DNA from 4 places in the Streptomyces capillispiralis genome. Region 1 is predicted to be linked to each of the others. Evidence: riboswitches for the same ligand, from Rfam matches in the RefSeq annotation. Region 1 holds a riboswitch; each other region holds the start of a gene.

Region 1 (8,298 bases):
TCTCATTCAGCTTCACCCTCGGGTCGATCAGTCCGTAGAGCAGGTCGGCGAGCAGGTTTCCGGCGAGGACGGCGGCGGTGGCGAGGGTGGTCAGCGCGGCCAGCAGCGGGAAGTCGACGGCGGTGGCCGCCTCCACGGTGGCCGCGGCGATGCCCGGCCAGCTGAACACGGTCTCCACCAGCAGGGCGCCGGTGATGAGTTCGGGGACGCGGGAGCCGATCAGGGTGAGGACGGGCAGCAGTCCGCTGCGCAGGGCGTGGCCGAGCAGGACGGTGCGTTCGGCCAGGCCGCGGGCCCTGGCCCCGCGCACCGGGTCCTCGGCGAGGGCGTCGCCGACGCCCTGGCGGACGTACAGGATGAACCAGGGCAGTTGGGAGACGGCGAGGACGCCGGCGGGCAGGACGAGGTGGCTCACCACCTGGCCGGCGGTGACGTGGTCGCTGCCGGTGTCGGTGAGGCCGCCGGCCGGCAGGACGTCCAGGTTCAGGGCGAACAGCCAGATGGCGAGCAGGGCGATCCAGAAGACCGGGGCCGCCTCCAGGGAGTACGCGAGGGAGGTGACCGTGCGGTCGAGGAGCGAGCCGGGGCGGCGGGCGGCGAGCACGCCGAGCAGGGTGCCGAGCAGGACCGCCGCGGCGAACGCGACGGCGCACAGCAGCGTGGACCACACCAGGCGTTCGCCGATGACCTCGGCGACCGGCTGGCGCATGACGGTGGACCGGCCGAAGTCGCCGCCGAGCGCGGAGGTGAGCCAGTCCCACCAGCGGACGGCGAACGGCCGGTCCACGCCGAGGTTGTCGCGCAGCCGGTCCAGGGTCTCCTGGTCGGCGCCGAGCGCGGCGGTGCCGGCGTAGGCCTTGACGGGGTCGAAGGGGGAGGCGGCGGCCACGGCGAACACGCCGAAGGTGACGACGAGGAGGACGGGCACGGCGAACAGGGCCCGCCGTGCCGTCAGTCGTGCCATCGCCGCCCAGGGCAGGGGTGTCATGCGCGGGGCTGCCAGTCCTCGGCGTTCCACCAGGGGCCGCTGGCGAAGCCGTGCTCGTGCGGTTCGGTCTGGGTGGTCAGGCCCTCCCAGCGGTCGGCGAGGACGTAGAGGTGGTCGATGTGGGTGAGGACGGTGTAGCCGGGGTTCTTCACCAGTTCGCGCTGGAGCGTGTCGTAGGCGGCCTCGCGGGCCTTGGCGTCCTGGGCGCGGCGGCCGGTGTCGAGGGCCCGGTCGACGGCCGGGTTGTCGTAGCGGGCCATGTTGTTGAAGCCGTCGCCGGCGAGGGAGGAGTGCAGCAGGGTGTAGAGGCCGAAGTCGGGGTCGCCGGTGCTGCCGAAGCCGGCGAGCACGGCGTCGTGCTTCATCCGGGGTTCGATGACCTCCCAGGTGGCGCTCTCCACGCGGACGTCGATGCCGGCCTCCTTGGCGTCGGAGGCGTAGGCGAGGGCGTGGTCCTGGCGGACCTTGTCGCCGGAGGGGTAGTAGAGGGTGAACCGGGCGGGGCGGTTGGCCTTGGCGCGGACGCCGTCCTTGCCGGGCTTCCAGCCCGCCGCGTCGAGGATCCTGCCGGCCTCGGCGAGGTCCCGGGGGCGTTCGATGCCGTCGGCGAACCAGGGGTCGTCGACGGGCAGCGGTCCGTAGGCGGGGCGGCCGGCGCCGTCGAGGATCTTGTCGACCATGGCCTCGCGGTCCACTGCGAGGTCGAGGGCGCGGCGGATCGCGGTGTCGCCGGTGACCGGGTCGCCGGTGGGCAGGGTGACGGCGCGGAAGTCGTAGGAGGTCGCCCGGTAGGTCTTCTTGTCGTCGTCGCCCTTGAAGGTGGCGGCGAGGTTGGGCGGGAGGGTCGCTCCGTCGAGGTCGCCGGAGCGCAGCCGGGTGGCGCGGACGTCGTCGTCGGCGATGATCGCCATGGTGAGCTTTTTCACCTTCGGCGCGCCGCCCCAGTAGTCCGGATTGGCCTTGAAGGTGAGCTTTTCGCCCTTGCTCCAGCCGGTGAGGACGTACGGTCCGGTGCCGACCGGCTTCGTGTTGAAGGAGCCGGTGTTGGGGTCCTGTCCGCCGGCGACGTGCTCGGGGACGATGGGCAGGACCGTGCGGGCGGCGAAGGCCGCGTAGGGGTGGTCGAGGGTGAAGACGACCTTGCCGTCGCCCTCCGCCCGGACCTCGTCGATGACGTCCAGTTCGCTCCGGGCGGTGTTGTTCGTCCGGTCGTCCAGCACGGTGCGGTAGGTGAAGACCACGTCGTCGGCGGTGAGCGGTTCGCCGTCGCTGAACCTCACGCCCTCGCGCAGGGTGTACGTGTAGGTGCGGCCGCCGTCGGTGACCTCGGGGAGCGCCTTCGCCAGCGCGGGCTTCAGTTCCATGGCGGCGTCGCGGGCGAGGAGGCCGTCGAAGATCTTGGAGTTGCCGTCCTTGCCGTAGCCGAGCAGGGGGCTGAGGGTGTCCGGTTCGGACGGGACCCCGATCACGACGGATGCGGCGGACGCGCCGCCGTCCTCGCCGCCGCCGCCCGGCGCCGAGCAGGCGGCGACGGCGCCGGCCATGGCCATCGCCGCGGCGGCACCCCGTATTCGTCGGGTCGTCATCGGTCCTCACATCCCTGATGCCTGAAAATCGTTGTTGCATATTAAGTGCAGCAAGGCTCTACCCAGGACGGCGGCCCCTCAGTCCACGGCCTCGACGGACGGCGCCGCCCGTGTCAAGTGCGCAGGTGTGCGCCGGGGTGCGAGCCGTCGGGCGCTGTCCGCGCGCCCCCGTGGCCGCTTGTCACCGGACCGGAACCGGCACTACTGTCGCCACGCCTTGGTGACGGGAAATCGGTGCGATACCGGTGCGGCCCTCGCCACTGTGATCGGGAAGTCCGGCTCCAGTCCTCACGGACGGCCACTGGGTCCTTCGGGACCCGGGAAGGCGGAGCACGGGCGGTGGTACCCGTCAGCCAGGAGACCGGCCAAGGCGCGTCAACCATCCACGAGGTGCTGGAGAGGGTCTGCTGAGCCATGCACATAGCCGAGGGTTTTCTGCCGCCGGCGCACGCGGTCGCCTGGGGCGCCGCGTCGGCGCCGTTCGTCGTCCACGGAGCCCGGTCACTCGTCCGTGACATCAGGGAACGGCCCGAGAGCACCCTGCTGCTGGGCGCGTCGGGAGCGTTCACGTTCGTGCTGTCCGCGCTGAAGCTGCCGTCCGTCACCGGCAGTTGCTCCCACCCCACCGGCACGGGGCTCGGCGCGATCCTGTTCCGGCCGCCGGCCATGGCGGTGCTGGGCACCATCACCCTGCTGTTCCAGGCGCTGCTGCTCGCCCACGGCGGGCTGACCACGCTGGGCGCCAACGTCTTCTCGATGGCGGTCGCCGGTCCCTGGGCCGGGTACGGCGTCTACCGGCTGCTGCGCCGGTACGGCGTGCCGCTGATGCCGGCGGTGTTCTCCGGCGCGTTCGTCGCCGACCTGGCGACCTACTGCGTGACCAGTGTGCAGCTGGCGCTCGCCTTCCCCGACCCGGGCAGTGGATTCCTGGGCGCGCTCGGCAAGTTCGGCTCCATCTTCGCCGTCACCCAGATCCCGCTCGCGGTGAGCGAGGGCCTGCTGACCGTGCTGGTGATGCGCATGCTGGTGCAGTCGAGCAAGGGGGAGCTGACCCGGCTCGGGGTGCTGGTGACCTCGGCGGCCGGACGGACGACGGCCGACTCGACGGGGGCGGTGACCCGATGAGCCGCAACGCCAGGATCAACACCCTGCTGCTGGTGCTCGTGGCCGCGCTCGCGGTGCTGCCGCTCGCGCTCGGACTGGGCGACCACAAGGAGGAGCCGTTCGCGGGCGCGGACGCCGAGGCGGAGACGGCGATCACCGAGATCGACCCGGACTACGAGCCGTGGTTCTCGCCCCTGTACGAACCGCCGTCCGGGGAGATCGAGTCGGCGCTGTTCGCCCTCCAGGCGGCGATCGGCGCGGGCGTCCTCGCGTACTACTTCGGGGTGCGGCGCGGACGGCGGCAGGGCGAGGCGCGGGCACGCGCGCGGAGGGAGGAAGGACCGGGGCCCGACGCCGGGGCCGGTGAGGCCGGGGCCGGGGCCGGTGAGGCCGGGGCCGGGGCCGGCGGGGGCGTGGGCGGCGGGGCCGCGTCCCGGCGGGGGGACTGAGCCCCCCGTGCTGCCGATCGACGCGGCGGCCCACAGCAGCCGCTGGCGCCACCGTCATCCCGTGGACAAGGCCGTGCTGGGACTCGGGCTCACCCTGCTCGCGATCTCGCTGCCGCCCTGGCCGGGCGCGGCCCTGGTGCTGGTCACCGCGCTCGCGGTGCTGCTCGGCCCGGCGGGCGTGCCGGGCCGGCGGCTGTGGCGCGCCTACCGGGTGCCGCTGGGCTTCTGCCTGACCGGGGCGCTCCCGCTGCTGGTGCGGGTGGGCGGGCCGGACGGGTTCGTGTCCTGGGCCGCGGACGGGCCGCCGCGCGCCGGGGAGCTGCTGCTGCGCACGTCGGCGGCCTCCCTCGGCGTCCTGCTGTTCGCGTTCACCACCCCCATGTCCGACCTGCTGCCCCGCCTGGTCCGCGCCGGGGTGCCCGCGCCGCTCGTCGACGTGGCGCTGGTGACGTACCGGATGAGTTTCCTACTGCTCGACTCGGTGCGCCGGATCCGGCAGGCGCAGGCGGCCCGGCTCGGGCACACCACCCGGGCGGCGGCCTGGCGGTCCCTCGGCGGGCTCGGCGCGACCGCGTTCGTCCGGTCCTTCGACCGGGCGGCACGGTTGCAGAACGGGCTCGCCGGGCGCGGCTACGACGGCACCCTGCGCGTGCTGGTGCCCGAGGCCCGTGTCTCCGTCCGGTTCGCGGCGCTGAGCGTGGCGCTGCTGGCGGCGCTGGCCGCCCTGACCCTCGTACTGGAAAGGCCGTTGTCGTGAGCGAGTCCGTCCTGGTGGCCCTGCGGGGCGCGTCCTTCGCGTACGAGGACGGCCCTGCCGTGCTCAGCGGCCTGGACTTCGAGGTGCGCGAGGGGCGTGCGCTGGCCCTGCTCGGGCGCAACGGCAGCGGGAAGACGACGCTGATGCGGCTGCTGAGCGGTGGACTGCGGCCGAGCGGAGGCGAGTTGACCGTCGAGGGGCGGGCGGTGCGCTACGACCGCAGAGGGCTGACGGCGCTGCGCACCACCGTACAACTGGTGGTGCAGGACCCCGACGACCAGTTGTTCGCCGCGTCGGTCGGCCAGGACGTGTCGTTCGGACCGCTGAACCTCGGCCTGCCCGACGCGGAGGTACGCGCCCGGGTGGCGGAGTCGCTCGCCGCCCTGGACATCACCGCCCTCGCCGACCGTCCCACGCATCTGCTGTCCTACGGGCAGCGCAAGCGGACGGCGATCGCGGGCGCGGTCGCCATGCGGCCCCGCGTGCTGATCCTGGACGAGCCGACGGCGGGCCTGGACCCCGACGGCCAGGAACGCCTGCTCACCACCCTCGACGGGCTGCGGGCGGACGGCACGACGGTTGTCATGGCGACGCACGACGTGGACCTGGCCCTGCGCTGGGCCGACGACGCGGCCCTGCTCACCCCGTCGGGCGTGCACACCGGGCCGGCGACCGAGACGCTGGCCCGCACGGACCTGCTCGCGGCTGCGGGGTTGCGGCTGCCGTGGGGCGTCGCGGCGGCCCGACTGCTGCGTGCGTACGGGCTGTTGACGGACACCGGGGCGGGTCCCCGCACGGCGGAGGAGCTGGTGGCCGCGCTGGCGGGCGAATGAGCACGCCGGTGAGCCGGTGCCGGCCGTGTCCGGACCGCCCTCGGCGCGCCCGTTCCCGCGCGCGTGCCCGGAACGTGGGCATCCCCTGGCGAGGACTCCGCGACCTGCAAGTCCGCTTCCCGCAGGTCCGCTTCCGTGCGGAGCGGCGGACACCCGAGTGGAAGGCCGCGGCCGAGGAAGTGCCCCGGTCGGGGGCGTCGCTCACGCAGGGGAGTGCGGCCCGGCAGGGGTGCGTCCGACGAGGGGCCGGACGCACCCCTCGGCCGTCGGCGGGCAGGACGCGTCTTCGCCGCTGCGCCGCCGGTGCCCGCGACGCGGCTGGACGTGGTGGGGGTGGCCGTGCCCGGATGCCTGGCGGCCTCGTCGAGCGGACCCGGCCGGGCGTTGAACGGCGGGCTCAGGACTCGACGAACTTGTCCGCCAGGCCCTGTTCCAGGTAGTCGTCCGGCAGGTCCTGGACGACCAGCTCGGCTTCGGTGCGTTCGGTGTGCAGCCGCCAGTAGGCGTCGGCGATCGTCTGAGGTTGGGAGTCGTGGCCGCCTTGGCCGATGAAGGCGGCGATCGCCACGTGCGCGGCGTAGACGCCGGTACCGGAGAGCGCGGCATGCAGATTGAGGATCCAGTTGCGCATGCCGCCGGTGGCGATCTGAACGTTCGCCACGTGGGGGGCGATGATCGGCCCCGAACCCGCGCCACTGGTGACCAGGACCGTCCCCGTGCCGCGCTCCAGCATGCCGGGCAGGACGTGCTGCACCGCCGCGACACCGCCGAGCAGGTAGAGGTCCAGCTGGGCCAGAACCGAGTCGACGGTGACCTTCGTGGCCTCGACGAGCGGCGCCCGGCGCAGGTCGGCCGGGGTCGGCGCGGGCGAGTACTCGAGTACGTCGATCGGCCCCAGCCGCTCCTCGGCGGCGGTCAGCGCCGCGTGCAGAGCGGGACGATCGGTGACGTCGGCGGGAAACACCTCGACCCGGGCGCCCGTATCGGACAGATCGTCGGCCACCGCCCGGAGCGTCGTGCGGTTGCGGGCGATCAGCGCCACGTCGAACCCCTCGGCGGCGAACCGCCGGCCGATCGCCCGGCCCAGCTGCGGGCCCGCGCCGACAATCGCGATCGTGCTCAATTCGCCACCTCGTTACCATTGTTCCGGTTCACATCGGAACCGTAGGAAGGGCTTGGGCGCGGGGGCTAGGACCGGCGCGACAACCTGAACGGAAGTTTCGCGACAACGATGAACGGCACTTTCTCGGTGAGCCTGAGCGGTGCGAACGCCTTCGGCGACTTCGCACGCGAGTGGCGGACCCGGATGGGCGACACCTTCGCGCTGCCGTCCTTCAGCCGGACGACCGTCGCCGGCTTCGCCGCGCGGTCCCGTGGGTTCCGGGTGCGGGACCTGATGTTCAACCGCTTCGAGAACGCGGCCGCCCTCAGGACGGCGGGCCTGCGGGTCGGGACCGACGATCACGTACGTCTGTGGATCGTCCACCGGGGCACCTGGCGGTTCGGAGAACCGGGAGGAATCGAGCACACGGCACCGGCCGGCCGCTTGCTGGTGCAGACGGGGAAGCTTTCCCACTTCTCCGCGGCGCCACGCACCACCGCCCAGGTGCTCGTGCTGCCCGCCGCCGAGATTCGGCGCGGACGGGGCATGCCGGCAACCGGCCCGGCCGACACCGCCGAAGTGCGGCTGCTGACCGCGCACGCCACCATGGTGAGCCGGATGCTGGGCGGTCTCGGGCCGGCCGGGGTCGACGCCGCCCGCGACACCCTGGCCGAATTGGCTCGGGCCGCCGTCGGGGGTGGCCTCGACGACGTGGAGCCCCTGCTGTCGCCGGCGCTGGCCCAGGCCGCTCGGGACCTGGCCGACGGGCGGCTCACCGACCCCGCCCTCTCCCCCGCGGCTCTCGCGCGGAAACTGAACGTCTCCACGCGCACCCTTCAACGGGCCTTCGCCCGTGAAGGGCAGTCGCTGAGCGCCTACATCCGGGATCGCCGCCTCGATGAGGCGCGCCGCGCGCTCATCACACCGCACCGACGCATGACCATTTCGGACATAGCCGCCCGCTGGCAGTTCGCCGACAGCGGCCACTTCGCCCGCGCCTTCCGCAAGCGCTACGGCCGGACACCCACCGACTACGCCGCGACCGCCACTCCGGAGACGGACGTCGCATAGCCGCGTGAGGCGCCGGCGTACCCGCTCACGCGTCGCGCGCGGTCCCGGACGCCGCCTCGCAGGGCAGAGGACATCTCCCTCTCCCGCGACCGGTGGGCCCGGTGCGGGTCGAATTCAGGGGGTTTCAGGGACCCGCCCCCTCGATCCGACGGCCCGTCGGGTCGGCGGGGTCCGCCATCGGCCGACGCGGGTCCGCCGCCCGGGTGATGGCGGACTCGACGGCGGCGATGCGGTCACCGAGGAGGGCCAGGGCGGCCACCGCGCGGGTCAGGGCGTCCTCGTCGGGGCCGCCCGGGGTGAGCGTGCGGACGTGGGCGGCCTTCACCTCGTCCCAGCGGGCGGCCTGCGCGGCGGTGAGCGTGCCGCGCAGTTCCGCGAGCTTCAGCAGGTTCGCCTCGGCACCGCTGG
Region 2 (6,074 bases), 1.1 Mb from region 1:
GGTCCGGGTCGGCGTTCTCGACGGCCCTTGCGCGGGTGAGGCCCGCGCGGTGCAGTCTGTTGCGTACGGCGGCCTTGTCCCGGGTCAGTCGCAGTACGGCTGGATCGAGACCGGGCAGGCCGAGGCGTTCGGTGAGGGAGGCGCCGGCCAGGGTCCAGGTGTCGGTGGAACTGATCAGGCCGCGCAGCCCCGGGGTGCGCCGGAGCAGATCGGCGACCCGCTCCACGTCGAAGGTGTCGGTCACGACGACGTCGAGGGCGTCGGCGGGCAGCCGGTCCAGTTCGTAGGCGTAGTAGGCGGGGTCCCGGGTGAGGAGCAGCAGGCGCTCGCCGAGCCGGTCGGCCGCGCGGACCAGATGGCCGAGGCCGAAGGTCAGTGACTCCAGGCAGGCCACGGTCATGCCGCCCGCTCCTTCCAGTGGGCCGGGCAGGGAGTGCGCCGCCACGTCATTCTCGACCACGGCATGGTCATCTCCTCCGGACCGCGGACCTCGACGGGCTTCAGCGCGGCCGGATCCAGGGCCTCGGCGTGCCGGGCGAACACACGCTCCACGTAGCGGTGTCCGGTGTCGGCCCCTACCACCAGGTGCAGTCGGTCGGGGTGACGGCGGGCCTCGTACAGCGCCGTCAAGAAGCCGGCACCGGTGGACAGCCCGGCGAACACCGCGTGCTCGCGCAGCAGGGCGACCGCGCCGGACATGGCGTGGGTGAAGTCCAGCCAGTGCACGGTGTCGTAGAGATGGTGGCGGACGTTGTCGAAGACGATCGACGAGCCGATGCCGGCGATGATCGCCTCGGGATCGTGATGGTCCTGGCTGCCGAAGGTGACGCTCCCGAAGGGCTGGACGCCGACCAGACGCACCGAGGGGTCCGTAACGCGCAGGTGTTCCACGATGCCGCCGGTCGAGGCTCCGGAACCCACCCCGCCGACGACGGTCAGCGGTGTCGCCGGGAACTCCGCCGCGATCCGGTCGGCGACCTCTTGGTAGCCGAGGTAGTGGACGTCGTCGTGGTACTGGCGCATCCAGTGGTGCCCGGGATCCTCGGCGAGGATCTCGCGCACCCGCCGCACCCTCAGTTCCTGGTCGAGCCGGAGGTTTTGCGACGGTCTGACCTGTTCCACCGTAGCGCCGAGGATCTCCAGCTGAGCGAGGGTGGTGGCGTCGACAGTGGTGGACGCGACGATGCGGCACCGCATGCCGTAGCGGTGGCAGGCCAGTGCGAGGGCGTAGGCGTAGATGCCGCTGGAGCTGTCGATCAGGGTCTGGCCCGGACGGACCGTGCCCCGTTCCAGCAGATGACGGACGGCGGCCAGGGCCGAGTAGATCTTCATCGACTCGAACCGCAGCAGGACCAGGCCGTCGGTGAGCCGGACGAGGTCCGGGACTTTCAGGGCGTCGGCGATGTGGGGGTGGATCACCCGTAGCCTCCTTGGGCGAAGGTGCACTGGTGGCCGAGCGAGTGGAGGAACGCGGAGAGTTCGGACTTGACCTCGGCCGGTGGGCGTGAGGCGAAGAGATAGCCGGCCAGGCAGCCGGTGTGGGCGACGAAGATGCCGTCGGCACCGAACCGTTCACGATGGGCTCGCAGGCTGCCGAAGGTCGCCTTGGGCAGTACCTCCTGGGACAACGCGGCGCTGACCGTCGCGGCACGCGCTACGGCGGCCGGGTCGCCCGAATCGAAGCCCTTCACCAGATCGGTCAGGCACCGCTGGTACTCCTCGCTGCGGCGCCGGTAGTGGTCCAGCAGCAGGGGAGTGACGGCGGCGGTGTCCACCGTGCCGGGTTCCGTGACGTAGGCGGTGTGGAAGCCGATGTCCGGGCCCAGTCGCCGCACCACCCGGTGCCGGCCGCTGAGGTACAGGGCGAACTCGTCGAGGAAGACGCTGTCGGCGCGCTCGATGCCCGCCAGGACGCCGAGGACCACGTCCGTGTCGTACGGCAGGGAGAAGACACGGAACAGGCAGCGCAGCGTCGCCACGATGTCCGCCGTGGAACTGGCCATCCCCACGCCCACCGGCAGTTCGGAGTGGGTGTGCCAGTCGCCCGGTGGCAGGGTGAGGCCGTAGTGGTCCAGGAAGAGCCGGGCCGCTGTCGCCGACTTCTCACCGAGTGCCGACGGACGCGGCGAGCCGGCCGTCGTCCTCGGTGTGAAGTACACCCAGGAGTGACGGTCCACGGGGAAGGACACCACCGCGATCTCAGGATCGGTGCCCGCTCGCAACGGGCCCTGGTACAACTCGCCCAGAGTGCCGTGGCAGACACCGGACACCGTGCCGCCGGACACGCCCGGTTCCTGGAGGACGCCCGCGACGGGTTGGAGAATCGTCGGCCCCGGTCCGTCGGACGACACGTCGCCCCGGGGTCGGTACGGCCGACGCGAACCGGCTGGGTCCCGCACACCATCCTCCTCCGTACCGGGCCTTGAACACCGACAGGGAAGGAGGCGCAGCCACACGCACGACGGACGACCGCCCGTACCGCCGACCCGGTCCACGAGGTCACGAGCACAGCCCGCGCGGGACGCGGGCGCAGTGGCAGGTCCTCGGACTCGCGGGCACGTCCGCCGAAAGGGCCGACACCTACCGGCCGTCTCTTCCCCGGCCCTGACGTGGACCCCGTGACATCGACGGCTTTCGTTCCCACTCACCGCTGTGGGACAGCCCCGGATTCGCACCGGGTTCCCTCTTGTGCCGCGCCACCGGGCGTCCGGGTGGACGGGAGGCGCGAACCGACTGCGTGCATCAGCGTAGAGGCGCTCGTATTCCTGCGACAGTGGGGCTTCGGCGGTTGTCTTGAATGTGGAGGGGAGGCGGAGACCAGGTGTGCCCCGTGCGGTTCCCGTGGTGGCTCTGGCCGGATAACGCCTCTGAGGATCACTGCCCCGTCAGTCAGACTTGTTGCCTCACGCCACATGCGCACCGTTGCTGCGGTGGCCCGTGCCCGGAGGCCCCTGATGACGTCAGACGCGAGGCCGGACGAAGACGGGGCAACAGCCCCGCCCGAACGGCGACAGCCTCCCGGTGACCGCGTCGCGCTGCGCGGCGACCTGCGGGCCGCCCTGCCCGACGCCACCGCGGCGATGGTGGTCACGGCGCTCGTGTTCGCGTTCCTGTGGGCGCGCATGGAGTCCGGCGCGTCGGACACGGTCGCGGTCATGCCGTTCATGGACGACCCCGGCACCTACTGGATGTACCTGCTCAGTCAGGCGTTCGGGTGGTCGGGCCTGCTGTGGGCCTGGGGCACGGTCATGCTCGGTCTGCTGCTGTCGGGGCCGCGCCCCGCCCGGCTGCCGGTCTCCCGGCAGGTGCTGGAGCGCTGGCACCGCACCACGAGCCTGACGACGACGGCGCTGATGTTCGCCCACGCGCTGATGTTCGCGGCGGAACTCGTGCGCTACGAGACGAAGGTGGACTGGGCGGAACGGTTGTGGGTGGCCTTCGCCGACAGCTTCGTGCCCGGTTGGTACGACTCCGGGACCGGCCGGATCGCCATCCCGATCGGCCAGGGTGCCCTGTACCTGGCGATTCCGCTGGGACTGTTGTTCTACGTCCGGCACCGCATCGGAGCGAACACCTGGCGACGGCTGCACCGTTTCGTGATCGTCGTCTACGTGCTCAGCGTGTGGCACACCCTGCTGTACGGAACCAACGTCTGGTACGGGGAGTGGCCGCGCACCGTGCTGTGGCTACTGCAACTCCCGGTCGGGGTACTGCTGTTGCTGCGTCTGCTGAGACCTGCCCGGCGGGCCGAACGGCTGGGTGCGCCGAAGGGCGGCGTGGGCGCGGCCCGTCCGGCCTGGTGGGCGCGCGCGGCAGGACGGGCCGCCGTCGCAGCCGTGCTTGTCGGGCTGGTCATCGTGGTGGTGTCCGGCCGTGACGGCGGACGGGACCGTCCGACTCATCCGCCCGCGACGGCCCCCCACACCCAGGAGACGGACTGACGACCGGCACGGCGTCCCGGGAGGGGATGCTGGCCGACGACAGGGCTTCCTGGATCTCCGCCCTGCTCCGCTCCTCGTAGCCGGCCGTGTCGATCCGCCCGGAGCGCGGGTCGGCGCGGGCGGTGCGCAGTTCGCCGGTCTGCGGTAAGGAGCCGATGCTCGTGGTCGGCAGCAGTATCAGCCCGAGGTGGGCGCGCTGGGCGGTGGCGCGCTCCGCATACAAGGCAGGGCCGTCCGCCTGATAGGTACGCCGACCCGCCCCCGAGGCCACCGGGATGTCCGCGCACAAATGGTTCGCGCACGGGCAGTCGGCCCGTCAAGAACGCGGACGCTCCTGATCCGGGCGGTGACCATGTCACGCGCCCCGAACGGTGCCAGGACCCCGCCGTCTCGGGCCAGTACTTCACGAACGGCAGGGGCGGGGCAGGGGTCGGCAGTGGAGCGCCGGGGACCACGTTGTGGCGGGCTCGGTGACGATGTCGGGGAAATGGCGGCGGATTTCAGCGGTGTGCGAGGCGGGGCGCCGAAGGCTCACAGGGGGAACGGGGCGAGGGAACGGGCGGGGTGGCGCGGACCGAGGAAGACGACGATGCCCTTGCCGCCGGGGGAAGGGCGGGTGGCCTGCGTCCAGCCGTGGCGGCGGTAGAAGGCCAGGGCCCGCCCGTTACGGACCGAGGTGAGCAGCCATGCCCGCCCCTCGGGCGCGTCTGCGGTCACCGCGTCGAGGAGGCGGGCGGCGAGGCCGGTACCGCGGGCGGTGGGCCTGACGGCGAGTTCGTCGATCTCCCGGGCTCCGCACAGCCAGTCGGCGGTGCGGTCGTTGCCGAGGCCGGCGGCCGCCTGGGGATAGCAGCGGTCGGTGGGGAAGGGGGCCGGAGTGGTCATCGCGGTGGCGAAGCCGACGACCTCTCCGTCGCGCACGGCGGTCGCGGCGGTGAACCCGGCACGCCGTACGCTCACCGGCAGCCGGGAGACGAACTCGGTTGCCTGCGCCTCGTCCTCGTTCCAGGGCGGGGTGCAGAAGGCGTCGACGTACACCGAACGCAGTGACTCGGTGTGCGCGAGTATCCCGGCGTCCCGGTACACACGGATGTCGGTGGTCATGAGGCGGCCACCGCCTTCCCCATGACGACGGGATGCAGTGCGGCGTACTCCAGCGGTGCCGGCGCGGAGCCCACCCGTACCAGAAGGTCGCCGACGGGGGCGGTCCTCGCGCCGCTGCCAGTGCACAGCCGCAGCGGCGGCAGTCGCAGTTCGACGCCCGCCGCCAGACGGTGCTCCTCGGCCGGCGACCGTACCCGCGAGTCCGCGGCGACACCGCCGATCACGACAGGGTGCCCACGCCGTGCTCGGCGCAGGCCGTGACCGCATCGATGGCCGGACCGTCCGGATACGGCAGCCCGAAGACCCGTGCCGCCTCGTCGAACCACTCCGCGACCGCGTCGTCCAGCGTGTTCCCGAGGCGTGTGATCAGGTCCCGGGCCAGGTCCGCTCCCGTCTTGTCGCAGGACGACTCGATGCCCGGCGCCATCGCAGACCCTCACGGCCAACCTTTCTGTCACAGATAAGTTGTTGCAATTATTATGCAATAAGGTCTCCGACGATGTGTACCAAACCGGCTCCGCACACATGGCCGCCCCCGGAGGGTGCGGCCTGGACTCCTCCGGCGCTGCCCCAGATCCCGAGGTGCGCAGCAGTGACCCGCGCCCGGCTGCCATGGGCCACCGCGGCGAAAGTCGTCCGGGCCGGCGCCGACGGCTGGGGCGGCCCGCCGGATGCCGCACGGTCCGTCCCGCTCAAGGCCCTCGGCCGCGACGAGTCCGCCGCCCTTCGCGCCATGGCCGACGGAACCTGCGTCCAGGTGATGGAGGCGTCGGCTGGGGCTCGTCCGCCATCCGTACCGAACGCGGCGTTCGGCCGTCGACCTCTCCCTACGTACGACAGGGGGACCCCGTATCCGCCATGCCGCCGCCTCCCAGCAGTGATACTGGATGCATGGACACGACGACCACCGAGCCCCGCGCCGAGGTGCTGCGGGACCGCTATCGCAGCCGACTGCCCGAGCGCTTGCAGGAGCTGGCCGGCCCCATCGAGGGCAACGTGGACCTGCCGCTCCACATCGTCTGGTCCGGG
Region 3 (8,298 bases), 1.0 Mb from region 1:
GCCGAGGCGCGGGATGCCAAACGGCTCACGCGGCTCGTGCGTGGCTCGGGCGCCTACGCGGGCAAGTACGCAGCCGCAGTCGCGGGCTACCGGGTCGGTCCCGATTACATCGAGGCCCACCGCACCTTCGTGGCCGTCGACGCCGACGAGCACGGAGGCCGGGTCCTCGGGTTCTACGCGCTCGTCCTCGCTCCACCGGAACTCGACCTGCTGTTCGTCGCCGACGAGGCGCAGGGACGGGGCATCGGACGGCTGCTCGTCGCCCACATGCGGTCCGAGGCCCGTGCCGCCGGGCTCGACCGTGTCAAGGTCGTGTCGCATCGTCCGGCCGAGGGCTTCTACCACCGCGCGGGTGCGGTGCGGACCGGGACCGCGCTCGCGAACCCGCCCGCCGTGCCGTGGGACCGTCCCGAATTCGAGTTCCGCATTCCCCCGGCATGACGCGGTGCGCCGGTTAAGAAGGTCACACCGAGGTCCGGCGCACGGTGCGCGGCACGCACGGACTCCCCGGCGTCGACCGTGCCCCAGCCGAGCGGGCTCCCGTCGGGGCCCTGCCATTCCCCGCCGATGGCCGGCAGCCAGAACCGAGGGCGCTCACCTCGATCCCGCTTCGTCCAAGGGTCCTGGTGTACGGCGCGTGCCTACCGGCGGTCGTCCCCTGCGTCGTCTTCGTACTGGTCGTCCAGGACGTCACGCAGTGCCCAGTAGGCGGGCTTCGCCTCGTACGTCGCGTCCCAGGGAAGAGCGTTTCCCGGACTCGGCGGATAGTGCCGCAGGTCAGCCGTGGAGCCGTACTTGTCGGTGAAACCCCAGGTCGAGAACGAGGTGCAGTTGGGTTCTTCGCCGCAGACCGCGAGTTTCCCCGCCAACTGGCGGGCCTGGATGTCCTCTTCGTCCTCGTCGACGAGGACGTCCGCCTCCGAGACCCGGGCCTTCAGGCCGAGTCCGGCCAAAGCCCTGACCTTGCGTCGGAAGACCTCGGGGTCGGTACGGTCGCTGACGGCGTAGTCGTGGTTCTGGAAACCGACGCCATCGATCGGAACGCCCCGCTCCTTCAACCGGACCAGCAGCGCGTAGAGGGCGTCCCAGCGTGGACCGTCCTCCTCCACCCCGTACTCGTTGAGGTACAGCACCGCGTGCGGGTCGGCCTCGCGGGCAGCATGGAAGGCGATGTCGATGTACTCCTCACCCATCGCTTCGAACCACAACTGCGGCCGCACGCCCCGGTTGCCGTTGAAGTAGTCCTCGTCCTCGTCGGACATGGGCTCGTTCACCACGTCCCATTCCGCCACCTTCCCCCGGAAATGGCCCGCTACCGCGCGTATGTGCTCCACCATGACGCGCCTGCGCTGCTCGTCCGTCATCTCGGCGCGCATCCATGCGGGCAGGGCTTCGAACCAGACGAGGGTGTGGGCGTGCACCTTCATGCTGTTGGCCTCGGCGAAGTCCACCAAGGTATCGCCTTCCGCGAACGCGAACACGCCGCGTCGAGGCTGGACGAACTGCGGCTTGAAGTCGTTCTCCGGCGTAAGCATGGAGAACTCCTCACCCGCCGTCCGGCGGTAGGCGCTGTCGGTCAGCAAGGGGCCCGCGGCCAGGGCGGTTCCCATATGGATCGGGCGTGGGAGATCCGCCGCCAGATCACGCATCGCATCGCTGGACCGGGGCACTCGCAGGCCGGGCGCGTCCACGACGGACATCCGGCCCCGTCCCAGTGACCGCGCGTGGAGATCGCTGAGGGTCCAGCCCTTCCCGCGGGCTCCGGCGTCCGCGCCGAACCAGATGCGGCCACTGCCGAAGACGTCCCGCGCGGGAACGGTTCCCACGACCCTGCCGTCGGCCTCCAGTACAAGCCTGTTCGCGCGGACTTCGACGGCGAGGCGGACTTCGAGCCCCAGGCCGCTCCCGAAGGTCCGGGTCGTCGCAGGTCTGTCGGAGTCCCCGTCCCAGCGGTCGATCCGGAGCCTCCCGCCGACCACGCCGATGCGCACGCCGCGCCGTTCGTAGCGCCATTCGTCGTAGATGACCGGCGTCTCACCGTACAGATGCAGGTAGGCATCCGTGTCATCCGTGCGCCGCAGGCCGGCTTCGATCCGGATATCCCCTCGGAACACCAGGTGGGGACCGCGCAGGTTCACCGGTGGGTTCGGCTGTCCGCCGGTACCGTCCTGGCGTGTGATGCGCCGGTCGAGGGGTGTGACCCGTACCCCTGTGCGTGTGGGCTTCCCGCCGGCGAAGTGAGCCCAGTCCCTGCCGTTCAGGAGGTCCTCCACAGGTCCCCCCGCGGGCGCGGAGGTGCCGGCACGGTCCCCCGAGACACCAGCGGCCAAGGCACACACAACCGCGATGACAGCGCTCTTTCGAAACCGCATGAACAGCAGCACTCCGTATTCTCTGCCCGTCTGTCGACGGCATCGCCGCCCTCAGCCACACCGTCGCCGAGCACCGTCGTCCCCCGCCGCGGCAAGAACGGTGCGCAACCGATCGCGCCGCCCCGCCGTGACTGATCACCATTGTTCCAGGTGCGAGTGAGGGGCCGTCGGCCGAGGACCGTTCGGGAACGACGGCCGGAGACCGATCCGCTCAGCGGCCGTTTCCTCGTCACCGATCCGGACACCGGCGAGGAGTGCGAGGCCGACGTCTTCACTACGAGGACGAGGACCGCACCGCGTACGGGCTCACTCCCGGCAGATCGGAGAACTCGAGGTGTGGGCGCTGAAGTGCGCGGAGGATCTGGGTGCGCGCGGATCCACGACGGCAACGCCTGGGGCGAGGGCGAGGGCGAGGGCGAGGGCGCGGGCGCGGAAACAGGATCGGTCCGGGTCAGCGGGCGTTGCTCCAGCCGCCTGCGCCGGCGGAGTACGAGTCGAGCAGGTCCACCACGAAGACCAGGGTCGAGCCCGGCGGGATCAACGGCGAGGGCGACTGGTTGCCGTAGCCGAGACGCGGGGGAACGACGATCTCGCGCCGACCGCCGACCTTCATCCCCCTCAACCCCCGGTCCCAGCCCTTGATGACCCTGCCGCTGCCCAGTGCGAACTTGAAGGGCTGGTCACGGTCCCAGGAGGAGTCGAACTCCTTCCCGGTCTCGAAGGTCACCCCGACGTAGTGGACCCTGACCACCGTGCCCGGCTTCACCTCGGGTCCGTCCCCGACGACCAGGTCCCGGACGGTCAGTTCGGCAGGCGCGGCACCCTCCGGGACGTCGACCTCGGGCTTCGTCAGTTCACTCATCGCAGTTCCGTCACTCTCCGTCGCGGACCCTCGTGCGGGCCGACCCGGCCCATGGACACTCCATGCGGCAGAGGGTCACGCTAACGCGCACGCCGGTTTCCCGAGCGCACCGGATCAGTGGCCGCGCAGGGCGGTCCGTCGCACGGCCGGCGCACGAGCCCCCGCACACTCGGGCGGGACGCGGTGGCTCGGGTTGGTGCCTTCAGACGTGTGGCTCTTCGGGGAGGAACGTCACCTGCGGGGCGCCCGTGCGCGGATGGATGGTGACTTCCGTCTCCACTCCGTAGACCTCGGCCAGGAGGTGGGGGGTGAGGATCTCGGCGGGTGGGCCGGAGGCGGTGACCTCACCGGCGTGCAGGACGTAGAGGCGGTCGCAGTAGTAGGCGGCCAGGTTGAGGTCGTGCAGGGCCAGCAGGACGGTCGTGGGCAGGCGGCGCAGGGTGCCGAGCACGGACAGTTGGTGGCGGATGTCGAGGTGGTTGGTGGGTTCGTCGAGGACGAGGAGCGTGGGCTGCTGGGCGAGGGCGCGGGCGATGAGGACGCGCTGGCGCTCGCCGCCGGAGAGCCGGTCGAAGGGGCGGTCGGCCAGGTGGACGGCGTCGACCGCCAGGAGTGCGGAGTCGATGAGGTCGGCGTCCTCGGGGGTGTCACCGGCGAGGAGTCGTTTGTGTGGGGTGCGGCCCATGGCGACGACCTCGCGGACGGCGAGGTCGAAGTCGGCCGCCGAGTCCTGGACCACCGCTGCCACGGTGCGGGCCAGTTGCCGCACCGACAGTGACCAGGCGTCGCCGCCGTCGACGCGGACCTGACCGGTGTCGGGGCGCAGGACGCGGTAGACGGTGCGCAGGAGGCTGGACTTGCCGCTGCCGTTGGGGCCGACGAGCCCGATGGTCTCACCCGGACGGGCGGTCAGGGAGACGTCACGCACCAGGTGACGGGCTCCGGCGCTGAGCGTGACGCCGTCGACGCTCAGTTCGGTCGCGGTCATGCCACTCCTCGGTCGGTGCCGCGCCGGGCGTCCCGGCGCATCAGCCACAGGAAGAACGGCCCGCCGCACAGGGCCGTGAGTACGCCGACGGGTATCTCCATCGGCGCGGCGATCGTCCGCGCGGCGATGTCGGCCCAGATGAGGAAGACCGCTCCGCCGAGTGCCGCCGTCGGCAGGACCCGGCGGTGGTCGCCGCCGACGAACAGGCGCACGATGTGCGGCATCATCAGGCCGACGAAGCCGATGGGTCCGGCCGCCGCGACCAGCACGCCCGTGACGAGGGAGAGCACGACGAACAGACGAGCACGGAACCGGGCCACGTCCAGACCCATCGTGGTCGCCGCCTCCTCGCCGGCCAGCAGCAGGTTCAGGTTGCGGGCCTGCGCCATGAGGACGCCGACACCGAGCAGCAGGGCCGTGCTCGGCAGCCACAGGGTGCCCCAGTTGACCCCGCCGAGGCCGCCGAGGGTCCAGGCGAGAACCGCGCGGGCCTCGTTGCCCCGGTCGGTGGTGAGCAGCAGCAGATCGAGGACCGCGGTGAGTACCGCCGCGATCGCCACCCCGGACAGCACCAGCCGTGCCGAGGTGATGCGGCCGCCGGTGCGGGCGGTGGCGTACACGAGCAGGAGCGCGCCCAGGGCGCCCACGAAGGCGGCCACCGACAGGGAGGCCGGCCCGAAGAGGGTGACCCCGAACACGATCACGGAGACCGCGCCGAGGGACGCCCCGGAGGAGACGCCGAGCAGGTACGGCTCGGCGAGCGGGTTGCGCACCAGGGCCTGCAACGCGGTACCGATCACCGCCAGACCGGCCCCGGTGACCGCACCGAGCAGCACCCGCGGCGCCCGCACGTCCACCACAATGGTCTCCCGGGCCCGCGACCAGTCCGGATCCTGCCAGTCGGCACCCAGCGCGTGCGTCACGATGCCCCACACCTGGCCGGGCGGCACCTGGACGGAGCCGATGGCGAGGCCGGCCGTGGCGGAGACGACGAGCAGAGCGGCGAGTACGAGCAGCGTGACCGCCGGCCTCGTACGGCCCGCCCCGGGCCCGGTGGTCTTGTGCGGCTGAACCGTCCGCTCGGTGGACGCGCCGGTGGCGGCCTGGGTCACCGGAAGCTCTCGGGGTGCAGCCCGCGGGCCAGGTCCTCGACCGCGTAGGCCGAGCGGATGCCGACCAGGGTGGCGGTCAGCGGCAGGACGACGAACCGCTTGTTCCTGATGGCGGGTACGTCGGCGAGCGCGGGCTGGGAGAGCAGGAACTTCTTCTTCTCCCCCACGCTTCCGGCGCCGGCGTAGTCGTAGATGGCGATGACCTCCGGCTTGCGCTCGACGACCTGCTCCCAGGAGACGTCACCGAAGACGTCGTCGAGGTCGGTGAAGACGTTCTCGCCGCCGGCCAGCCGGATCAGCTCGGTGCCCAGGCTCTTGCCGCCCGCGGTGAAGGCGCTCTTGTCGCCGCTGTCGTAGACGAAGACGGGCAGCTCGGGCTCGCCCTCGACCGTGGCGGCGGCTTTGCCGACGCGGTCCTCGAGGTCGGCGACCAGTTCGTCGGCCCGGTCCGGGACGCCGAAGATCTTGCCGATGGTGCGGATCTCGTCGTAGGTGTCCTTCATCGTCACCGTCTTCTCGCCGCAGTACTCGCGGTTGAGGTAGCTGTCGATGCCGGCGTCGGCGAACGCCTTGCGGGAGCGGCCCTCCTTCTCGTCGAAGGCGCTGCCGTAGCCGCCGTAGACGAGGTCGGGTTCGGCGTCCAGGACGGTCTCGAAGGACGGTTCCCTCTCCGCCAGTTCCGGTACGGACTCGTAGTCCTTCTTCAGCTCGGGCAGGACGGCGGAGTCGGGGAAGGCCGTTCCGGCCATGCGGTCCTTCAGACCGAGGGCGAGCATGAGCTCCGCCGGGTGCTGGTGGATGGTGACCACCCGCGACGGCGGCTTGTCGTACGTCGTCTTCACGCCGCAGTTGTCGATGGTGACCGGGAAGCCCTCGGGCGCGGCCGCGGTGGCCTCTGCGTCGGCGCCGCTCTCGTCGGACGCACCGCAGCCGGTGGTCAGCAGCACGGACGAGAGAACCATGGCAGCGGCCGTGGAACGAAGGAACCCGCGCGTGCGGGCAGGGGTGAACAATTGGGACACGTGAAGCCTCCTGGAGTCCGCGCTCCTCGGATCGGGCCCGCGACGGACCAGTGTCCTGACTCCCGGATCGACGTTCCCTCCGCCTTCCCGCGCACAGCGCAGTGGCATGTCGGAGGGGCGCTCCCCGGTCACAGTGGCGGGACCGTGCCGGATTCGCACCGGCTTCCTGTCTCCCGTCGCGGCGATGACCAGGTGATCCTACGGCTTCCCGAGCCGACGGCACATGGGCGTGCGGACCCGGCCGCACGCCCCGCCTTTCCTCACGCCTCGCGCACAGCCCGAAGGACGAGCCGCTCGGCACTCTCGTCGTAGGGGCGCCCGTCGAACCCGCCGAAGACCTGCACGCGGCCGAACCCCGCCTCCTCGGCCATCCGCCGCAGCTCCACCGCGCTGTACACGAACCACGTCAAGGTGGCCCGCGTCACCCGCTCGCCCCGGACCAGCACCCACTCGCTGCGCAGCCGCGCCCACTCGTCCAGCACGGTGTCGGTCTGCACCATCACGTCGTCGCCCCGCCGCACCACCTTGGGCGGGGTGACCCTGCGGGCCAGGAGCTCCTTCCCGGCGAGGTCGAGGACGAGGGTGCCGCCGGGTGCCAGGCAGGTGTACATGGTGCGCAGCACGCGCGCGTTGTCGGCGGGGTCCTCGAAGTACCCGAAGGAGGTGAACATGTTGAGGACGACGTCGAAGCCGCCCGGTGCCTCGTACTCGCGGGCGTCGGCCCGCACGTACGTCACCTCGACACCGGCGTCGGCCGATCGCTTGTGTGCCCGGTCCAGCATGGCCGGGCTCAGGTCCACTCCGGTCACGCGGTGACCGCGGCGGGCGAGCGGCACGGTGAACACCCCCGGCCCGCAGCACAGGTCCAGCACGCGCGACCCCTGTGGGAAGACCAGCAGGGGGGAGTTGTCGAGCAGTTCACCGGCCTGCTCGTAGCGCTGCTCGGAGAAGAGGAAGTCGTGGAACTCGGTCCAGAAGTCATCGTCCTGGAATCCGCCCGTCCGTGTCATCGCGCGTCAGTGCTCCTTCATGGTCGCCGTCGGGGACAGGACGCCGCGCCGTGCGACGGCGCAGCACCAGCAGAAGAGGGGGAAGCAACAGACACTGGGCGGCTGCCAGCAGCCAGAACCAGCCGGTGTGTCCGGCCCGTTCGCCGAGGCCGTACAACTGCCCGCCCAGCATGCCGCTCGCGCAGGCGCCCAGGCCCGCGGCCAGCCGCTGCTGGCCGAAGACCACGGCGTCGGAGCGAGGGCTGCGGCGCAGCGCCTCCAGGTCGTTCTTGAGGAACAGCACGATGTCGCCCAGCGTGATCAGCGCCCCGCCCATGAGCAGCGCCGCCCGCGTACCGGCCGCCAGCACGGCCAGGCCCGCCGCCAGGCCCGTGAAGCCGACCGCGAGGGCGACGGCGTACGGCATGCGCCGGATCAGGCCGGAAGCGAGCGGCTGTACGACGATGACCAGCGTGAAGCAGAGCAGCAGCACCACGCTGTAGAACGCGCTGGAGGCGCGCTCGACGGCGTACACCGCCAGGAAGTGCTGGAAGTGGAAGTAGAGGTAGAAGGCCAGCGCGTTGGCGGCGAACGGCAGGAGTGCCACGCCGGCCAGGAGGCTCGGTCGGGCCGTATCCTTGGCTTCGGCGGGGTGCGTTCCGTCGGTTCCGGGCAGCCGTGCGTGTCCCGCCGTGACCGCGAGGAACAACGTCGTGACGGCCGCGAACAGCCAGCCGGGCGAGGACAGGACGAACGGTCCGGCGATGAGCGGGCCCACAGCCATGCCGGCGTTGAGTGCCGCGTTGCCCGCCGACAGGAACGCCGGGCGGCGCTCGTCGTCGACGCCGTGCACCAGGTACGCCTTGTTCGCGGGCAGGTAGAGCGCGGCACCGCAGCACGTCAGGACCAGCGCCCAGATCGCGAGGGGCGGCCAGCGCAGGGCCGGCAGGAGC
Region 4 (8,298 bases), 4.5 Mb from region 1:
CCGCACCCGTACGGGCAGGATGCCGAGCCCGTCCACATGCCCCGCGCGGCTCTCGACCTCGTCCTCGATGTGCTCCCCGAGGATCTGGAAGCCTCCGCAGATGCCGAGCACGGGCCGCCCCTCGGCCGCCCGCCGCTTCAGCGCGTCCGCGAGCCCGCGCTCCCGCAGCCACCGGAGCGCCCGCACGGTGCCGCGCGTCCCCGGTACGACGACGAGGTCGGCGTCGGCGAGTTCCTCGGGCCGGTCCACGAACCGCACCACGACGCCCGGTTCGGCGGCGAGCGCGTCGACGTCCGTGAAGTTGGACATCAGCGGCACCGCGCACACCGCGACCCGCAGGACGTCCTCGCCGGCCGGCGCGGCCACCTCCGACTCGCGCACGGCGCCGCGCAGCGACACGTTCAGACCGTCCTCCTCGTCGATGCCGAGGCCGTGCCGGAACGGCAGCACGCCGTAGGTCCGGCGTCCGGTCAGGCCGTGCAGCATCTCCAGACCCGGCTCCAGCAGCGAGACGTCGCCCCGGAACTTGTTCACCAGGAACCCGGCGACCAACTGCTGGTCCTCGCGGGACAGCAGGGCGACGGTGCCGAAGAACGACGCGAAGACGCCGCCCCGGTCGATGTCGCCGACGACGAGCACGGGCAGCCCGGCGTTCCTGGCGATGCCCATGTTGACGATGTCCGTCCGCCGCAGATTGATCTCGGCCGGACTGCCGGCCCCCTCGCAGATCACCGCGTCATACGTGCCCCGCAACTGCTCCAGACAGTCCAGCACCGTGCCCAGCAGCCGCTGCTGGCGCCCGCCGTGGTACCCGCGGGCGCTCAGCTCGCCGACCGGCCGGCCCAGCAGCACCACCTGGCTGGACTGCTCGCCGCCCGGCTTGAGCAGCACCGGGTTCATCAGCGCGGTCGGCTCGACGCGGCAGGCCTGGGCCTGCATCGCCTGCGCCCGCCCGATCTCGGCGCCCTCCCGGGTCACGAACGAGTTCAGCGACATGTTCTGCGCCTTGAACGGCGCGACCTTCACGCCCTGGCGCACCAGCCACCGGCAGATCCCGGCGGTCACCACGCTCTTGCCGGCGTCCGAGGTGGTCCCGGCGACCAGCAGACCCCCACCGCTCACGATGCACGTCCCTTCATGACGCTCCGCGCGAGGACGCCGGCCCCGAGCGCGAGCCAGCCGACCCGCCGCGAGAGCCGTACCGCCCGCTCGATGTCGGACACGGCCACGGCCCGGCCGCCGCCGTTGAGGGCGGGCCGGTGCTCGACCCGCCCGCCGTAGGAGAGGGTGCCGCCGAGCCGCACCCCGAGCGCGCCCGCGAAGGACGCCTCCACGGGACCGGCGTTGGGGCTCGGATGCCGGTGCGCGTCGGTCCGCCACGCCCGCACGGCACCGCGCGGGTCCGGTCCGGCGAGCGCGGCGAGTACGGCGGTCAGCCGCGCCCCGGGCCATCCGGCGACGTCGTCGAGGCGGGCGGAGGCCCAGCCGTAGCGGCGGTAGCGGGGGGACTTGTGGCCGACCATCGCGTCCAGGGTGTTGACGGCGCGGAAGCCCAGCAGGCCCGGCACCCCGGCGACGGCGCCCCACACCAGGGCGCCGACCACGGCGTCGGAGGTGTTCTCGGCGACGGACTCGACCACCGCGCGGGCGATCCCGTCGGCGTCCAGGGCCTGGGGGTCGCGGCCGCACAGGTGCGGCAGCCGGGCCCGGGCCGCCTCCACGTCCCCGGCCTCCAGCGCCGCGGCGACGGCACGGGCCTCCCGGGCCAGCGAGGTGCCGCCGACGACGGCCCAGGTGGCGACGCCGGTCAGGGCGACGGAGGCGGCGGGGGAGGAGCGCACGAGGCGTGCGGCAAGGCTTCCCAGCGCGACGGTCCCGCCGACGCACACGGCGGTGTGCACGGCGCCCCGGCCCCGGTCGTCCCGCCACAGCACTCGTTCCACGGCGGCCGCGGCCCGCCCGAAAGCGGCGACCGGGTGCCCGCGGCGGGGATCGCCGAGCAGCAGGTCGCCGAGGAGGCCGGCGGCGGCGCCGTACGCGAAGACGCGATCGGCACCCATGGGGTCAGCCGGCCGGTGTTCCGGAGGAGGGGGTGGCCCCGGGGAGGGGCGGGGCGTCGCTGATCGACCTCGACGGGCAGCCGCGCATGGCGTTGGGTCCTCACTCAGGGTGTCCGCGCCCTGGTTCGACGAGACCGGCGGTGAGAGTTCCTGGCTCCCGGGGTGTGCACCCCGGTGACAGTGGCGGGACCGCGCCGGATTCGCACCGGCTTCCTCTCCTGCCGCCGTATTGGCTGAGGCAGTCCACCACGGCCCCGGAAGGGCCGTCAACTTGCCGTTGACCTGCGGGGCTGAAGTGTGCTGAGGCCCACAGAGGGGTTCCGGTGGGTGACGGCGGGCGGGGTGCGCACACGCCGACGGGCGGTGCGGGTGCCGGGGCTCCCGCACCGCCCGTCGGACGGAGACGCTCGGGTGGTCAGGCCATGATCAGGTAGATCCCGTAGGCCACCGCCGCCGCGCACGCCGCGAAGCAGGCGTAGGCGCCGGTGACGGCCAGGGCCGCGGACCGGCCCTGGGCTGCGGCCCGCTCCTGGCGGGACAGACCGTTGATGCCGAGGGTGAACAGGGCCACCAGGGCCACGGTGACCACGAGGCTGACGCCGAACACGGAGCCGAGGGCCGCCCAGTCGATCTTCATGGTGCTCTTCTTCCTTCGTACCGGGGCGCGGTCAGACGGTGGTCTTGGCCTGCGGGGCCGCCGGGTCCGTGGACGCCGGGGCCGCGATGGAGGCGGCGAGTTCGTCGGTCACGGTGCCGGCCGGGGGCGGGGTGACGGCGGCGATCGCCTGGGTCACCACGCCGGAGGGCTCCTCGCCGGGGACGTCGTGGTCGTTGACGTTGGTGTGGTCGACGACCTCACGCCGGGAGATCTTCCAGATCGCCGCGCTGGAGGCGACCAGGAAGACGGCCACGAGGGCGGTGCCCCAGTCGCCGAAGCCGCAGACCCACTCGGCGAGCGCCGCGACCAGGGCCGCCGCGGGCAGGGTGAGGCCCCAGGCGATGAACATCCGGGTGGCCGTCGACCAGCGGACGACGCCGCCCCTGCGGCCCAGGCCCGCGCCCATCACGGAACCGGAAACGGAATGCGTGGTGGAGAGCGAGAAGCCGAGGTGCGAGGAGGCCAGGATGACCGTCGCGGCGCTGGTCTGGGCGGCGAAGCCCTGCTGCGGCTGGAGGTCGGTCAGGCCCTTGCCCATGGTGCGGATGATGCGCCAGCCGCCGAGGTAGGTGCCGAGCGCGATGGCGATGCCCGCGGAGAGGATGACCCACATGGGCGGGTCGGAGTCGGGGGCGAGGGTGCCGCCGGCGACCAGGGCGAGGGTGATGATGCCCATCGTCTTCTGGGCGTCGTTGGTGCCGTGGGCCAGCGAGACCAGGCCGGCGGAGGCGATCTGCCCGGCGCGGTAGCCCTTCTCGGAGGCCTTGCCGTCGGCCTTCCGGCCCAGGCGGTAGGTCAGCCGGGTGGCGAGCATCGCGGCGAGGCCGGCCACCAGCGGGGCGGCGATCGCGGGGATGAGGACCTTGGTGACGAGGACGTCGCCGTGCACCGCGCCGAAGCCGGCGGAGGCGACGGTGGCGCCGATCAGGCCGCCCATGAGGGCGTGCGAGGAGCTGGACGGCAGACCGACCAGCCACGTCAGCAGGTTCCAGAGGATCGCGCCGACCAACGCGGCGAAGATGACCTCGGGACGGATGCCGGCCTCGTCGACGAGGCCCTTGGAGATCGTGTTGGCGACCTCCACCGAGAGGAAGGCGCCGACAAGGTTCAGCACGGCGGACATGGCCACCGCGACCTTGGGCTTGAGCGCACCGGTCGAAATGGTCGTTGCCATCGCGTTCGCGGTGTCGTGGAAACCGTTCGTGAAATCGAACGCGAGTGCGGTTACCACCACAATCGCGAGGATCAGCGAGAAGCCTTCCATTTACCCAGGCAATCGTTCGAGGTCATTGGCTGGTCGACCGTAGGTAACCAGGGTGAACGGAAGATGAACTGGAATGGGCGTCGTGGTGACCGTAAAAGGGGGTCGCCGCTCCGCCGGATGGCGGGGGTCGCCCGCCGTGCCCCTGGGCTGCCCCGTGCCCGGCGGGGCGGGCGCCCGCGGCGCACCGCTTCAGCCGATCGAGTGAGCCGTGGAAGAGATTCCGGTCACTCGGGAGGGTGCCCGCGCCGCGCGGCGGGCCGGCCGGCCCGGCGGGACCCCTGGTGCCGCCGGGCGCAGCGGGGGTCGCGGTAGGTGGTGGCCTCGGTCGCCTCGACGTGGACGAAGCGGGCGCCCGCGGCCTCGGCGGACGGCCGGTCCACGCCCTTCTGGCGCGACGGCCGACGGCCGGCGGACGGCGGACGCGCAGGCGGGGCCGACGGCCTGCCTGGCAGGATCGCGGCATGGCTGAGCAGCGGCGGGGCGGACGGGAAGCGGGGGACGCCGGGGGTGGCGCCCGGGGCGTGGGGGACGCGCGGGGGAGGCGTGTGCCCGAGGAGGAGGCGCGCGCCTGGGCGGACCTCGTCGAGACCGCGCGCCGGACCGTCGCCGACGGGCTCGTCGTGGGCACCTCCGGCAACGTCTCGGTGCGGGTCGGCGACACGGTCCTGGTCACTCCGTCGGGAGTGCCGTACGACCGGCTGACGCCGGACGACGTGACCGGTGTCGACCTCACCGGCCGGCAGGTCCTCGGCTCGCTGGTGCCGACCAGTGAGCTGCCCCTGCACCTCGCGGTCTACCGCACCACCGGCGCGCGCGCCGTGGTGCACACGCACGCCGTGCACGCGACGGCCGTCTCCACGCTCGTCGACGAGCTGCCGCTGATCCACTACATGGCCGCGGCACTGGGCGGCCCCGTCCGGGTCGCCCGCTATGCGACGTACGGCACCGACGAGCTGGCCGGGAACATGCTCCGCGCCCTCGACGGCCGCACCGGCTGCCTCCTGCAGAACCACGGCACCGTCACCCACGGCACGACCCTCGCCCAGGCCTACGACCGCACGGCCCAGCTGGAGTGGATGTGCCGCGTCTGGCTGACCGCCTCCTCGGTCCCGGGCCTGTCCCCGCGCCTGCTGACCCCGGAGCAGCTGACGGAGGTGGGCGAGCGCCTGCGGGGGTACGGGCAGCGGGGCTGACGGCGGGGGCCGGAACCAGCGCCCGGACGGCCGCGACCCGGGGGCGTGCGGGCGGGCGTGCGGGCGCCGGCGCCGCGCGGGTGCCCACTGGCCGGTCGTGCCGTCCGACAGGACACTGGAGAACGTGCGCACTGCCAGAGCGACGGCCGCTGCCGTCACCGCCGTGATAGGGGCCGGTGCCGCCGCGGTGGCCGCCGGCCGGTTCGCCAGCGACGCCGCCCTCCGGATGCCCCCGGGCAGACCCCTGCCCACCGAACCCCGCCTCACCGTGCACTCCACCGCGGCCGGCCGGGTCAGCCTCACCCGGGACCTCGCCGCCCTGCGCCCCGGCCGCTACGGCCTCGCCGGTGACGGCTTCCACGCGGTCGTCGGACCCGTGCGGGACGACACCGTGCACAGCGCCGACACCGTCGTCCGCAGCCTGGAGTGCGTCACCCACGGCACCCTCGAACCCGGCGACCGCGCCTGGTTCACCCCCAACCTGTACGTGGGCGACCCCCGCACGGCCCTCGGCCTCGACCACACCGACCTCGACATCCCCGGGGAACTCGGCTCCCTGCCCGCCTGGTTCGTGCCGGCCGCCCGGGACACCTGGGTGATCGCCGTCCACGGCATCGGCACCACCCGGGAACACACCATGAACCTCATGGAGGTCCTGCACCGTCACCGCTTCCCGGTGCTCGCCCCCGCCCACCGGGGCGACCCCGGCGCACCCCGCTCCCCGGACGGCCTCCACCACCTCGGCGAGACCGAGTGGCGCGATCTCGACGCGGCGATGCACCACGCCGTGCGCGCGGGCGCCCGGCAGGTCGTCCTGTACGGCTGGTCCACCGGCGCCACCATGGCGCTGCGCGCCGCCGCCCGCTCCGACGTCCGCGCCCACGTCGCCGGGCTCGTCCTGGACTCCCCGGTGCTCGACTGGGAGGCGACCCTGCGCGCCCTCGCCGCGGCCGGCCGCACCCCGGGCGTCCTGCTGCCGCTCGCCGTCCGCGCCGCCCAGGGCCGCACGGGCCTGTACGGCGACCGCAGCCCCGGCGCCGTCCACCTGGACCGGGTCGCCGTCCCCACGCAGATCTTCCACGGCCCCGACGACACGGTCGCCCCCTGGCGCTTCTCCCGCCGCCTCGCCGCCGACCACCCGAACACCATCACCCTGCACACCGTCGCGGACGCTCCCCACGCCGCCATGTGGAACGCCGACCCGCAGGCCTACGAAGAGGCCCTGAGGCGCTTCCTCACCCCGTTGATGTGACCGTGCCCCCGAACGGCCCACGGCCGGTGCCGAGGATTCCGTTTATCGCCGTACCAGTGGCCTGATTCCCTCCCTCCGACCGCGTCCGGGGCCGCCGCGCGGGCCGCTCCCGGGCCCTCGTCCGCATTCCGTTTGGGTTTTCGGACCGTCAACCGGAAGACTGCACCCGTGACGTCCCGTATCCCGCGCGACTCCAGGCTTCGACTTGTCCGCCCGCGACCCCTGGCCGCCGCCCCCGCAGCGATCAACCAGCGGCGCCCGCGCCGCCCCGCGCCGCGCCCCCCGGAGGGCACCCCCGCACCGGCGGAGCTGGCCAGAATGGCACGCTCCGGTCTGGCCGCCGCGGCCCGCGTCGCCCGCTGGGCCGACGCCGCCCTCGGCCCCGGCGGGGACAGCGCCACCACCGACGGCAAGGCCACCCTCTCCGACGCGACCGCCGAACGGGCGGCCCACGCCCTCGGGCTGACCGTCGCTCAGGTCCGCGCCGACTGGGACACCGCCCGGCTGGCCGGCCTCATCGAGGTGCACGGCGACAGCGCCCGCCCCGGCTGGCGGCTGCGCGCCTGGGACCGTGACGACAGCGCCGTGCTGCGCGGCTGGGTCGCCCTCTGCGACGCCTGGTCGCTGGCCCACCCGGAGCCCGAGGAGTACGAGCACGCCGCCGTCGCCGAGGTCGTCACGGCCATGCCGCAGGTGCTCTCCTTCCTCCAGCTGTCCGCCGGCCCGGTCCCGGTGCCCCAGCTCCTCGACCTGCTGCAGCAGCGCGTCACCGAGCTCCGTACGGAGCGCTGCGAGATCGACTACGCCCCGCAGCCCGAGGCGGCCGACGCCGAGGCGCCCGCGGCCGACGCCTCCGCAGCCTCCGACGGCCCGTCCGGGACCCCGCTCCAGCGGCCGCGCCCCGCGCCGCCCGAGCCGGCCGCCGCCGACGCCCCGCTCGCACCGCTGCTCGACTGGGCCCTCGAAGCCCTCGCCTCCGTCGGCGCCCTCACCTACGGCGACGGGCAGGCCACCCTCACCCCGCTGGGCAGCTGGGCGGTGTGGGTCAAGCTGGAGCAGATCTGCGTCGCCGCGCAGAGCCCCGCCGGGAACATCGAGCAGGGCGCCGAGGACATGCTGCGCGGCTGCGCCCAGCTGCGCCCCAACGCCGCCCGCGCCGAGTACCGCGCCTGGCTCGCCGCCCGCCCGGTCGGCAGCGCCGTCACCGAGCTGATCGCCGCCGCCCGCGGCGAGGACGCCCTGCTGCGCGGCCTCGCCTTCGAGGCGCTGCGCGTCGTGGGCGCCCCCGCCGAGCCCGAGGTGCGCGCCGCCCTCGACGAGCCGACGTTGCGCCCCTACGCCCTGCTGTGGCTCGCCGAGCACGACGGCGCCGACCCCGAGGACGCCCACGAGGTCCTCACCCGTCAGGAGGCGACCTGGCTGTGGGTGGACACCGCCGCCGCCGTCGCCGACCACGGTGAGGCCCCGCTGCTGGTCCGGCACCTGGAGTCCGCGGTGCAGCCGACCGTCCCCGCGCTGCTCCAGGAGGTGCGCGCGGTCGGCCACCCGCGCACCGTGCAGGTCCTGGTCGCCCTCGCCGCCGCGCACCCCGACCCGGCGCTGGCCAAGGCCGTCCGCCGGGCCGCCTTCCAGGTGCACACCGGCGGCTGAACCCCGGGCTCCTCAGACCCCGGTGCCGGTCTCGGGCGCGTAGGTGCCGAAGCTCCAGACGTTGCCCTCGAGGTCCCGGGCCATGTAGTCCCGGGAGCCGTGATCCTGGTCCGTCGGGGGCAGCAGGATCTCCGCGCCCTGCTCCGCAGCCCGCCGGTGGTGTGCGTCGACGTCGTCCACGACGACGTACACCCCGGCCGGACCCGCGCCCCTCATCGCCG

What was found. A riboswitch is a leader RNA that binds a small molecule or an ion and turns the genes downstream of it on or off. The one in region 1 is predicted to bind cobalamin.
Region 2: it holds a riboswitch for cobalamin, as region 1 does, so the genes downstream of both, FHX78_RS02675 (GHMP family kinase ATP-binding protein) here and FHX78_RS07170 (energy-coupling factor ABC transporter permease) in region 1, are expected to answer to the same signal.
Region 3: it holds a riboswitch for cobalamin, as region 1 does, so the genes downstream of both, FHX78_RS02700 (ABC transporter substrate-binding protein) here and FHX78_RS07170 (energy-coupling factor ABC transporter permease) in region 1, are expected to answer to the same signal.
Region 4: it holds a riboswitch for cobalamin, as region 1 does, so the genes downstream of both, FHX78_RS27285 (cobalamin biosynthesis protein) here and FHX78_RS07170 (energy-coupling factor ABC transporter permease) in region 1, are expected to answer to the same signal.

What each region holds. Positions count from the first base shown of each region.
Region 1 covers NZ_VIWV01000001.1:1,763,113-1,771,410, forward strand. The annotation lists gene FHX78_RS07160 (ABC transporter permease) at 1-964, opposite strand, end outside; gene FHX78_RS07165 (ABC transporter substrate-binding protein) at 985-2,574, opposite strand; cobalamin riboswitch at 2,776-2,958, shown strand; gene FHX78_RS07170 (energy-coupling factor ABC transporter permease) at 2,989-3,699, shown strand; gene FHX78_RS07175 (energy-coupling factor ABC transporter substrate-binding protein) at 3,696-4,127, shown strand; gene cbiQ (cobalt ECF transporter T component CbiQ) at 4,135-4,884, shown strand; gene FHX78_RS07185 (energy-coupling factor ABC transporter ATP-binding protein) at 4,881-5,717, shown strand; gene FHX78_RS07190 (SDR family NAD(P)-dependent oxidoreductase) at 6,115-6,840, opposite strand; gene FHX78_RS07195 (helix-turn-helix domain-containing protein) at 6,949-7,890, shown strand; gene FHX78_RS07200 (DNA repair ATPase) at 8,015-8,298, opposite strand, start outside.
Region 2 covers NZ_VIWV01000001.1:712,317-718,390, reverse strand. The annotation lists gene FHX78_RS02685 (ATP-grasp domain-containing protein) at 1-400, opposite strand, end outside; gene FHX78_RS02680 (cysteine synthase family protein) at 397-1,419, opposite strand; gene FHX78_RS02675 (GHMP family kinase ATP-binding protein) at 1,416-2,285, opposite strand; cobalamin riboswitch at 2,531-2,702, opposite strand; gene FHX78_RS02670 (ferric reductase-like transmembrane domain-containing protein) at 2,955-3,941, shown strand; partial or broken gene FHX78_RS02665 (hypothetical protein) at 3,979-4,161, opposite strand; gene FHX78_RS02660 (GNAT family N-acetyltransferase) at 4,473-5,045, opposite strand; partial or broken gene FHX78_RS02655 (tRNA (adenosine(37)-N6)-threonylcarbamoyltransferase complex transferase subunit TsaD) at 5,042-5,430, opposite strand; gene FHX78_RS02650 (hypothetical protein) at 5,937-6,074, shown strand, end outside.
Region 3 covers NZ_VIWV01000001.1:719,530-727,827, reverse strand. The annotation lists gene FHX78_RS02730 (GNAT family N-acetyltransferase) at 1-441, shown strand, start outside; gene FHX78_RS02720 (endo-1,4-beta-xylanase) at 642-2,273, opposite strand; gene FHX78_RS02715 (FKBP-type peptidyl-prolyl cis-trans isomerase) at 2,824-3,234, opposite strand; gene FHX78_RS02710 (ABC transporter ATP-binding protein) at 3,437-4,222, opposite strand; gene FHX78_RS02705 (FecCD family ABC transporter permease) at 4,219-5,334, opposite strand; gene FHX78_RS02700 (ABC transporter substrate-binding protein) at 5,331-6,296, opposite strand; cobalamin riboswitch at 6,405-6,525, opposite strand; gene FHX78_RS02695 (class I SAM-dependent methyltransferase) at 6,617-7,366, opposite strand; gene FHX78_RS02690 (MFS transporter) at 7,335-8,298, opposite strand, start outside.
Region 4 covers NZ_VIWV01000001.1:6,257,713-6,266,010, forward strand. The annotation lists gene FHX78_RS27280 (cobyric acid synthase) at 1-1,122, opposite strand, end outside; gene FHX78_RS27285 (cobalamin biosynthesis protein) at 1,119-2,060, opposite strand; cobalamin riboswitch at 2,186-2,323, opposite strand; gene FHX78_RS27290 (hypothetical protein) at 2,476-2,697, opposite strand; gene FHX78_RS27295 (inorganic phosphate transporter) at 2,729-3,982, opposite strand; gene FHX78_RS36925 (hypothetical protein) at 4,207-4,362, opposite strand; gene FHX78_RS27300 (class II aldolase/adducin family protein) at 4,444-5,175, shown strand; gene FHX78_RS27305 (alpha/beta hydrolase) at 5,300-6,427, shown strand; gene FHX78_RS27310 (hypothetical protein) at 6,596-8,077, shown strand; gene FHX78_RS27315 (VOC family protein) at 8,090-8,298, opposite strand, start outside.